Regions from separate parts of the Aerococcus sp. NPDC058936 genome, predicted to be linked through region 3. Evidence: predicted binding sites of a transcription regulator. Region 3 holds the regulator's gene; each other region holds the start of a gene.

Region 1 (3,292 bases), on a different contig from region 3:
ACCAGCATGTCCGCCGACCAAACTAGACCGGTCAATTGCCCGACCGCCAGCTTTAAGAGACGAGGCATAGACCAAACTCTTAAAACCGTATTTCTTACGGATGGTATCTACAATCACATCTGTTTTCATATCCGCTACTTGATTATTTTCACTTTCAAATAAATTTAATTGAATTGCTCGATGGTAAACAAGGTTGCCGCTATATAAAGAAATATGCCGAATTACTTGATCATCATAGAGTAAGGACAGCAGGTACAAGGCCACTTCAGCAATCACCTTACTTTGATTAGTCGGTATTACCTTAACTTGCTTATGAATACCCCTTTTACCACTTGCATCAAAGTAGCCCATAGAATAGCCTAAGCCAAGACCGACGACTTGTGTTTGCGCGCCAGCCCGCCTTAAACGAGACCCAATTTGATCAGCCATTTCCTTGACGACGACAGCAATTTCGTCCTTGTCGGTGTAGTCTCTTGGGAGCACTTGACTGTTGCCGATAGACTTGTCCTTTGTGGTATAAGGGGTGCCGAGAAAAGACCGGTCTACGCCCCACGAATGGGCATAAAGTTGGGCACCAATGACCCCTAATTTATCTTTTAATACGTGATACGAAGAATGGGCAAGGTCGTAGACATTATTAATACCCATCCCCTTTAGCCGGCGGGCCATTCGGTGACCAATACCGCACACTTCTGTTAAATCAGCAATCTGCCAAAGGGTATCCGGGACATCCTCATACCGCCATTCAGCAATCATGTCGCCCTCCTTTTTTGCGCCAATATCTAGGGCTACTTTAGCTAGAAACGGGTTATCGCCAATACCAATCGTTGTATAAATACCGGTCTGGTCATGGACATCCTTTTGAATTTTCTGGGCCATTTCGTAGGCACTACTGACCTTAAATAGTTTGAATGAATCGGTCACATCTAGGAAACTTTCGTCCACTGAAAACACGTGGTGGTTAGCTTCGTCCACGTAGCTTTTATAGATCCGGTTAATTTCTTGGTTCTTCTCCATATAAACCCGCATGCGCGGTTGGACAATCACCAAATCATCTGGATAGGGATAAGGTAAATCGCGGGCCCGGGTCACGTTGGAAATATTAAAGGCTTTCTTAGCGGCTGGTGAACTAGCCAAAATAAGCCCCGATCCCCTACTCTGACCGCCAGCCTCATCATGGTAGGACATGACAACTAATTTGGTCGTTAATGGGTCTAAACCACGTTCTACTGCCTCCACTGAGGCGTAAAATGACTTACAATCAATACACAAAATATCGCGGCTAGGTTCCTTTGAATAGTCAAACGTTACATTATTCGCAAACATCTTTAGCCCTCCTTCGCTTAGACATTTAAATTTACGCCCTTAAAAACAGAACGTATGTTCCCATTAATAATAGAACGTACGTTCGGTAAATACAAGTGGTTTCGAAGGAAATTTTGAAAGGAAAATAAAAAGGCCACGATCCATACGGTCGCAGCCTCCTCAGTTAACTATTTAAATACAATTTTAGTCTTCCTTTTTTATCTTCTTCGTCTTACTCTTCTTCGCGCTCAACTACTAAGTCAATCGCCATCACCACACCTAAAATAATCGGCACCACGTCTGCTGGCACATGGTCTTCAATATCAATCACAAAAGTATCGCGAATTGAAATCAACTTGCGATCGATGCGGGCAATCCGGTCGCCATTTTCATCCGTAATACGGAAATCAAAATCAAGGATATTCCCCTTCACATCCCAATCCAAGGACGTGACCTTGTAGTTATCTCTAAATAAAGAAATCTTCTTGCGAATTTCAGCTACCTTGTCATTATTTTCATCATACACATCGACCGTTGGCATCAAATCAATGATTTGCTCTTTCACTTGCGCCACTTCTTTATCTTGCACCAGGTCAATAATGCGAAATTGTTGGCCAATTGACAGCCATTTATTCTTGATTTTATAAACAGGATCGCCATCTTCATTCTTCAAATTAAAGTCACGTTTCAACGATAGTAATTGGTTTTTCATGTATAATTTCATGGTTTATCAACCTTCCCCTTCTTAACTTATAGTTAATTATACCTTTATACTAGCGGAAATTCACACCGTAACCCTCGTACCAAAGACCGAAATCTAAGGTATAATTGGAAAAGGAATTCATTATCGTAAAGGAGTTATTATGTATTTAACCATTTTCGCTATCTTGCTCGTTGTCGCCGGTTTCGTTAACGGGTATATCTTCTTATTTAAATACCCCAAAGAATTTCAATCGACAAAAATCGTCCATGGTTTCTTGACCCTATCCTTACTTCTTATTGGCCTATATTTATTGATTAAAAATATATAAACCAAAAAGAAGCAGCTACTTTTTAAATCAAGGTGCTGCTTTTTTATTTTAGGTAGACAAGTCCGTTTTCACAATCTCACCGTCTGTAACCCTTGATAATACTGGAACTTAGTATAATATTCGACTATGTTAACTTTCAAAATAAATATACTATAAAAATTTCAAAGCTCTCAAAATCAATTTTGAGGGCTTTTTAGTCTTCCTAATCATTAAATAATGTTTTTCATTCTCCCCTATGATTAAGATTCGTATGAATATCTCTTTATATAAAAAAATCTATTTTCATTTTTTACAGGAGAATTTTCTATTGTTGCTAAAAGTTCAAATCCTCTTTTCTCATAAAAGGTTGGTGCATTAAAACTCATCGTCTCTAATAAAATATAAGATACTTTATTTTGTTTAGCTAGTTCTTCTATCTTAGAAAATAAACTTATGCCCACGCCCTTGCCTCGTGCGTCTTTCGAAACAAAAAATAATTCTATTTGAATATGATCCCAGTGTTGGAAACCAACAATCCTTCCTAAAATTTTTCCCTTCTCCTCATAAAGAAAACTAAACTCTTTTGATTCGTTATCTAATTCAGGGAAGATTTCTTTTGTATACTTATCAAGCTCTGTTTTTGTAATATTTTTATTTTCTATATAATCACTTTCTTTTATTTCCATAAATTATATCCTCACTTTCTTTAAATACAAAAAACCGGATAAGATAACTAATTAAACTAGTCATCTTATCCGGTTTGAATTTAAGAATTTATCTACTGACTTAATTCATCCTCCGATGTGAAAGTAATATATCAAAGTTAGAATTTAATGTCAATCATTAACTATACAAACAAAACGTTTAAAAAATATAGATAAACACCTTATTGGTGAATACGCAAAAATATCGAGTAAATTTTTATGCTTGTGTTTGGTAAGCATATTTTTTCTTATTCGTTTGTTACGGAATCAGAA
Region 2 (3,292 bases), on a different contig from region 3:
AGTAAAATCCTCGGTGCTAATGCTCCAATATTAGTTCCGAGGATTTTTTCCACAACAAAAAAAGGATGCGATAAACGCATCCTCTAAAAAGTTAATTTTATAAAAGAGCTCCGTTATGTGCCGTGATGAGATCTATCTGTATTGAACCCGCATTGATATACAGGTGGGAACCACATATCTACTTCAACAGTCCTCGTGATGAGGCGTTATATCCATAAACCTTGGCAGTTCCCTAGATAGCTAATTGTTCGGTCAACACATGTAAAGAAATCGCGAACACTACAGAGGAATTCTTCTTGTAAATATCATACAATCTTTTGAGGGTAATTTCAAGTTTTAGACTCTGAAAAAGCCGACAATTACCTTAATTTTAACATTTATAAGTGATTAATTACCTTCACGTTTACGGCGGTTTTCAGCTAAAGCCCGTTCATAATTCCCAGTGTCTCCGGCTTCGTAATACCGTCTACCAACTAGGGTATCTGGCAGGTATTGTTGGGATACCCAGTGGTTAGGGTAGGCATGTGGAAACTTGTATTCATTGCCGTGACCTAATTTTTCTGCGCCTTTATAATGCGCATCTTTTAGGTGTTTTGGAATGATACCAGACTTACCAGCCCGTACGTCAGCAAGGGCAGCATCAATTCCTTGAATGGCCGAATTGGATTTAGGCGATAAGGCTAAATCGATAATGGCGTTGGCTAAAGGAATCCGAGCTTCGGGTAGGCCTAATTGGTTGGCCGCTTGAACTGCGGCTACGGTTCGTTCGGTTGCTTGTGGGTTGGCTAAACCAATATCTTCATAGGCTATGACTAATAATCGCCGACATAAAATGGTCAATTCACCGGCTTCAATTAACCGTGCTGCGTATAAGAGGGCAGCGTCCACGTCGCTTCCACGGATAGATTTTTGAAAGGCTGAAATGACATCGTAATGCATGTCTCCGTCTGCATCGTGGGAGAATGATTTCATCTGCATGCTTTCTTCCGCGATATCCAAAGTAATATGGATACGGCCATCCGCATTTTCATCTGTTGATTTAACGCTTAGTTCTAGGGCGTTTAAGGCCGACCGCAAGTCCCCAAAGGCTGCATGGGCAAAGTGATCGATAGCATTGTCATCAATGTCAACTGGAAAACTGCCCAATCCGCGGTCACTATCGGTTAAAGCCCGTTCTAAACCAGTTTTAATATCTGCTTCATCCAGTGGTTCTAATTGAAAGATTTGGGCCCGTGACCGGATGGCTGGACTGGTATTAATAAAAGGGTTTTCAGTTGTTGCCCCGATTAAAGTAATCAATCCTGATTCCAAATGGGGTAGTAGAAAGTCTTGTTTTGTTTTATCTAGTCGGTGAATCTCGTCTAGCAATAAGACGATACCGCCAGAAAATTTAGCTTCCTCAACGACCGCCTGTAAGTCCTTCTTGCTGTCTGTTGCGGCATTTAACTTTCTAAAGGCATATTTCGTTGACCCAGCGATGGCTGAGGCAATCGATGTCTTCCCAATACCGGGCGGTCCATATAAAATCATGGATGATAATTGCATGGCTTTTACCATTCGAAAAATGATTTTGCCTTCTCCAACCAGATGTTGTTGGCCGACAACTTCTTCGATTGACCGAGGTCGCATGCGAAAGGCTAAGGGATTGTGTTGTGGCATTTACCTGGCTCCTTTCTTGACTATACTCCCATTAATTATAACATAGGTGATGCATCTTAGCGAATATACGTTCGTTTTCAAATAAAAAAGTAAGACAGAAAAATGGTTTGATAAGCACATTAGTGATAAAATAAGTCGAACAACCATTGCTATACGGATGGTAGAAGAGTAGATGAGGAGTTAGATTACATATGAATTGGTTACAGTCATTCATTCAACAAGCAGAGATTCGCCACGCCTTCAAAGAGGCATCGGTAGGGATTGAACGAGAGGGTCACCGGATTACACCTGAAGGGCAGTTAGCCTTAACCCCACATCCTAAAAAAGTGGATGGGTCAACGTCGTCATTTTATATTCAGCGGGACTTTGCGGAGTCGCAATTAGAATTGGTGACACCACCAGTTTATTCTGCGGACCATGTTATGGAATGGTTGCAAGCGATACATGAAGTTGCGATCGAGTCATTAACGGGAAATGAACGGATCTGGCCATACTCAATGCCACCTGCCTTGCCGGCGGATGACTTGATTGAAGTAGCAGATTTAGAAGACCCAGCTGCTGTTGACTACCGGGATTATTTAGTAGAAGTGTACGGGAAAAAATTGCAGATGATTTCTGGTATTCACTATAATATGCAGATTTCACCTACTTTCATTCAACTAGTCCATGAAGAAGCGAAAAAAGTTGACGGCAATAGCCAATCGCTAAAAGATTTCCAATCTGATTTTTACCTACGTTTATCTCGTAATTTCTTACGTTACCAGTGGATTTTAGTTTATTTATTTGGGGCGGCGCCAATTGCGGATGACAGCTTTTTCCGTGTGCCATCAGATAAATTTGCACACCCAGTGCGGTCAATTCGAAACTCTCATTTAGGTTACATCAACAAAGATGACGTGACCTTTACTTATGACAATTTAGAAGACTATGTGACGCAATTAGAGGCCAACGTGACTGAGGGCCGTTTAATCGCTGAGAAAGAATTTTACTCAAATGTTCGATTACGTGGTGCCAACAAAGCACGGTCTTTACTGAATAATGGGATTAAGTACCTAGAATTTAGACTGTTAGATATTCAACCGGATGCCGCTTACGGGATTAAAGCGTCAGATATTGAATTCATGAAATACTTCATCTTGTACTTAGTCTGGTCCTGTAAAGATGCCAATATGGCAGATGTTCATTACGGGATTGACTTGAAAACTAAAGTTGCTGAAGAAGAAACTTTCCAAAAAACGCAAGCCATGGATGAAGGATTAGCTATTTTGCAAGACATGCAAGACATGTTAGTAGCCATTGAAGCTGATCAGTCAGTTATTGAAACGACACAATTGATGGTAGACCGGATGAAAGACCCAGCATTAACCCCTGCTGGCCAAATAATAACGACTATGAATGATGTTGATGGCTACTTAGAAGCAGGGCGTCATTTCGCGGAAGAGGTCTATGAGTCAGCCTGGGCTAAACCTTATGCTTTAGGTGGATTTGAAGATATGGAATTATCCACACAAATCTTAATGTTCGACGCTATCCAAGAAGGCTACCAAATGGATATTTTGGACCGTGATGACCAGATGCTGCGTCTAAAATACAAGACCCACAAGGAAATCGTGAAGAATGCTAACATTACAAG
Region 3 (3,292 bases):
GGAAGTAAACCTGGATTCGTGAATTACTTTGAACAAAAAACCATCTTTGTCACACCAACAAAAATCGTTTAAGCGTCAATATTAAAAACGCATCAATTGAATATGCAAAAAGACCGATTGGCAGATTGCTCCCCTCTAGCGCGCTAGCAAGGGTAGGCATCAAACCAGTCGGTCTTTTTACTACATCTATTTTCTAAATAATCCGTTTATAAGCGTGTTTCTTCACTTGACAGGTAAATGTTGGTAATTGATAAATTTCCCCATCACAGTTGAGAATCATTGGGCTGCCATCCTTACTTGTATAAACCACTTCATCACATAGTACACTACGTAGTTCTTCCAAATCTTCATGATTTCCAGCAAAAAACTTGTATAGGACAGCCCATATTTTATGCATTGGCATAGTTTGTACATAAACCAATTCTAGAAGGCCGTCATTTACTTGACCATCAGGGTTAATCTTAAAACCACCACCATACATGGTGCCATTACATAATGCGGCCAGGATATATGGCCCATCCATAAGCTTCAACTCTGCCCCATCTTTTCTAGCTGTTAGGTCAATATCGAATGCCGTACCTTCTTGTAAAGCTTTTGGTATCGAAGCCATATAGGCGTATTTTTGCAAGAATTTACTGTTTTCTTTAAAATTATTGGCTTGAAAAACAACATTCGCATCAGCGCCAACACTCAAAATATTCATGGTATACAAGTCTAATTCAGGAATATAAATGGCATCCGTTTCGCTCGTTTTACCCTTAAAAATATGGTCAATCTGGTCTTTAACAGAACGCTTGCCATATAAGCCCGCATATAAGTCATTTCCAGTACCTAATGGCAAGATAGCAAAAGTAAGATCGGTATCTATCATCAAATTCCCGATTGAATGGACTGTTCCATCGCCACCACAGGCAACAACTACCCCATTCCGATATTTTTCTGAAAAACGGTCAATCAAAAATTGGCTAGACGTCTTTGATGTCGAATACACTAAAAAGATATCTTCTTGATTCAATCCTGCTTTTGAAGCCCGTTCTAATACCAATGCATTCATATCGGCCTTCTTCTTTTTACCAGCAGCTTGGTTAAAAATAAATAAGAAACCTTTATTTCCCATGTCTGACACCTCTTTTATCTTATCACGCGTATATTTATGACCTTTATTATACCAAACACTGGGTTATTAGACGAATATTGGTCAGAATTTTTACATTCATCGAATGTACGTTTGTGTTGACCGAACGTATGTGCTATACTGATTATAAATAAAACGTGAATAGTTAGAACTCATAACCCACAAAAAAGGAGTACAGCTAATGAAAGAACGTCATCTACAAATTCTAAAATGCATCTATTCAAACATTCAAAGTCAAGGGTTCCCCCCAACAGTAAGGGAAATCTGTGAAGCCGTGAACCTATCTTCAACTTCTACAGTCCATGGCCACCTCTCTCAATTAGAAAAGCAAGGTTACCTACTTCGGAACGCTACTAAACCGCGTGCTATGGAAATCACAGATAAAGGCTTAGAATTACTAGGTGTATCTAGTCAAGGTATTCCAATGATTGGTACGGTAACAGCCGGCCAACCAATTACTGCTGTTGAAGAAATTGAAGATTATTTTCCAATTCCACCTACTTTGAAGAACCAATCAGAATCCCTATTTATGTTAAAAATCCGAGGTGATTCAATGATTGAAGCAGGTATCTTAGACGGAGACTTCGTGATCGTTCGTCAAGAAGTATCTGCCAACAATGGTGATATTGTAATTGCCATGACAGACGAAGGCGAAGCCACTTGTAAACGATTCTTTAAGGAAGATGGCTATATCCGACTGCAACCAGAAAATCATAGTTTAGAGCCTATTATATTACCAGACGTGCAAATTTTAGGTCGCGTAATTAGTTTATTCAGAGAACATACATATTAATCCCTTACACCATGATAAGCATCTTTTGAATGAGATGACTATCATGGTTTTTTTGCCTGCTAATAAAGCCGGTCGATGGCCAAATACGAATCGCCTATTTATATTCTTGAAATATCCGCTAGATCTATATCAGCAGATATTCCAATTTGGAGGCTCAAAACAGATGAAACAATATATAGTCGTTGAATTTGATGTTCTGTCATTGAAGACTTGGTCACGTTAGCCGAGGCTGCCGTCTTATACGCCGTATCTGAATTGAATATTCCAGGCTAAGTTCTATCCCTACACCAGTTTTTTACTAATCAAAAAAACAAGATCAAGTCGCGCCCTGAAAGGGTCTGACCTGGTCTTGTTTCTCTTCTATAACTTTTTAATATTAGTAATGCATTAATGAGAAAACGTCAGTACCAGCGATTTTTTCTCTCGCTTTGAATTCATCTAATTCTACTAAGAAGGCTGCACCAACAACTTCGCCACCTAATTTTTCAATTAATGACACACAAGCTTCGATGGTACCACCAGTTGCCAATAAATCATCTGCAATTAAAACTTTATCGCCTGGTTTAATCGCATCTTTATGGATTTGTAAGGTTGATTGACCGTACTCCAAACCGTAATCGATTGACTCGATTTCACGAGGCAACTTACCTTTTTTACGTGCAGGAACGAAGCCAATATTTAATGCATAAGCAACTGGACAACCAACAATAAATCCGCGGGCTTCTGGTCCAACAACCACATCTACATCTTTCTCACGTGCAAATGCCACTATTTCATCGATTGCTTCGTGGAAGGCTGGGCCATTCCCCATCAAAGGCGTGATATCTCTAAATAAAATATCTTTCTCTGGGAAATCCTGTACGTCTGCAATATATTGTTTAAAATCCATTATTTTCCTCCTGAATAGAAAAAATCTTTAATCGTTGTTACATCATTATACCGTAAAAGTCGTTCATTATTGATTTGGGTTTCCCAATCGGCCATGGTTTGAGTAGCCAATAAGTCTACCTTTTCATTTACGGGTAAGGTCACTAAATCCGTATTATGCCATCTAACCAATTCCGCTTCTTCTAAGACTTTCACCATTAAATCAAGTTTGACTTTGGAAATTTTGAAGAAGTCTGCAAGGGCCTGTTCCTTACCCGCTAGCGGGACAGTCCCGTGGCCTTGTAAGTATTTATATAATTGACCGAATTCTTGTCGGGTTGGTTTTCCAACCATATAGGCATTAACTGCAGAATAAGCATAGATATAAATATTATCAATTGCCGCCTGGTTTATCAAGTCTTTAATAGCCGTTAAATCCTTTGGAATATCAAAAATAACTAAGCCTTCCTTACTAGCAAGTGCCGAACCTTTTTCAA

The links. The regulator LexA, encoded in region 3, represses DNA repair genes until DNA is damaged. The targets are predictions, from matches to a motif close to CNAACANNTGTTNG.
Region 1: the regulator LexA is predicted to act here: its motif matches at 1,398-1,411, upstream of ACFW0C_RS00545 (Y-family DNA polymerase).
Region 2: the regulator LexA is predicted to act here: its motif matches at 1,720-1,733, upstream of ACFW0C_RS09090 (replication-associated recombination protein A).

Annotation. Positions count from the first base shown of each region.
Region 1 is NZ_JBHYKZ010000001.1:113,198-116,489, reverse strand. It holds gene ACFW0C_RS00545 (Y-family DNA polymerase) at 1-1,326, opposite strand, end outside; gene ACFW0C_RS00540 (LURP-one-related/scramblase family protein) at 1,538-2,029, opposite strand; gene ACFW0C_RS00535 (GNAT family N-acetyltransferase) at 2,576-3,001, opposite strand.
Region 2 is NZ_JBHYKZ010000011.1:60,462-63,753, forward strand. It holds RNA gene ssrS (6S RNA) at 104-291, opposite strand; gene ACFW0C_RS09090 (replication-associated recombination protein A) at 388-1,659, opposite strand; gene gshAB (bifunctional glutamate--cysteine ligase GshA/glutathione synthetase GshB) at 1,851-3,292, shown strand, end outside.
Region 3 is NZ_JBHYKZ010000008.1:19,216-22,507, reverse strand. It holds gene ACFW0C_RS07225 (NFACT RNA binding domain-containing protein) at 1-72, shown strand, start outside; gene ACFW0C_RS07220 (diacylglycerol/lipid kinase family protein) at 194-1,117, opposite strand; gene lexA (transcriptional repressor LexA) at 1,317-1,928, shown strand; gene ACFW0C_RS07210 (adenine phosphoribosyltransferase) at 2,305-2,817, opposite strand; gene recJ (single-stranded-DNA-specific exonuclease RecJ) at 2,817-3,292, opposite strand, start outside.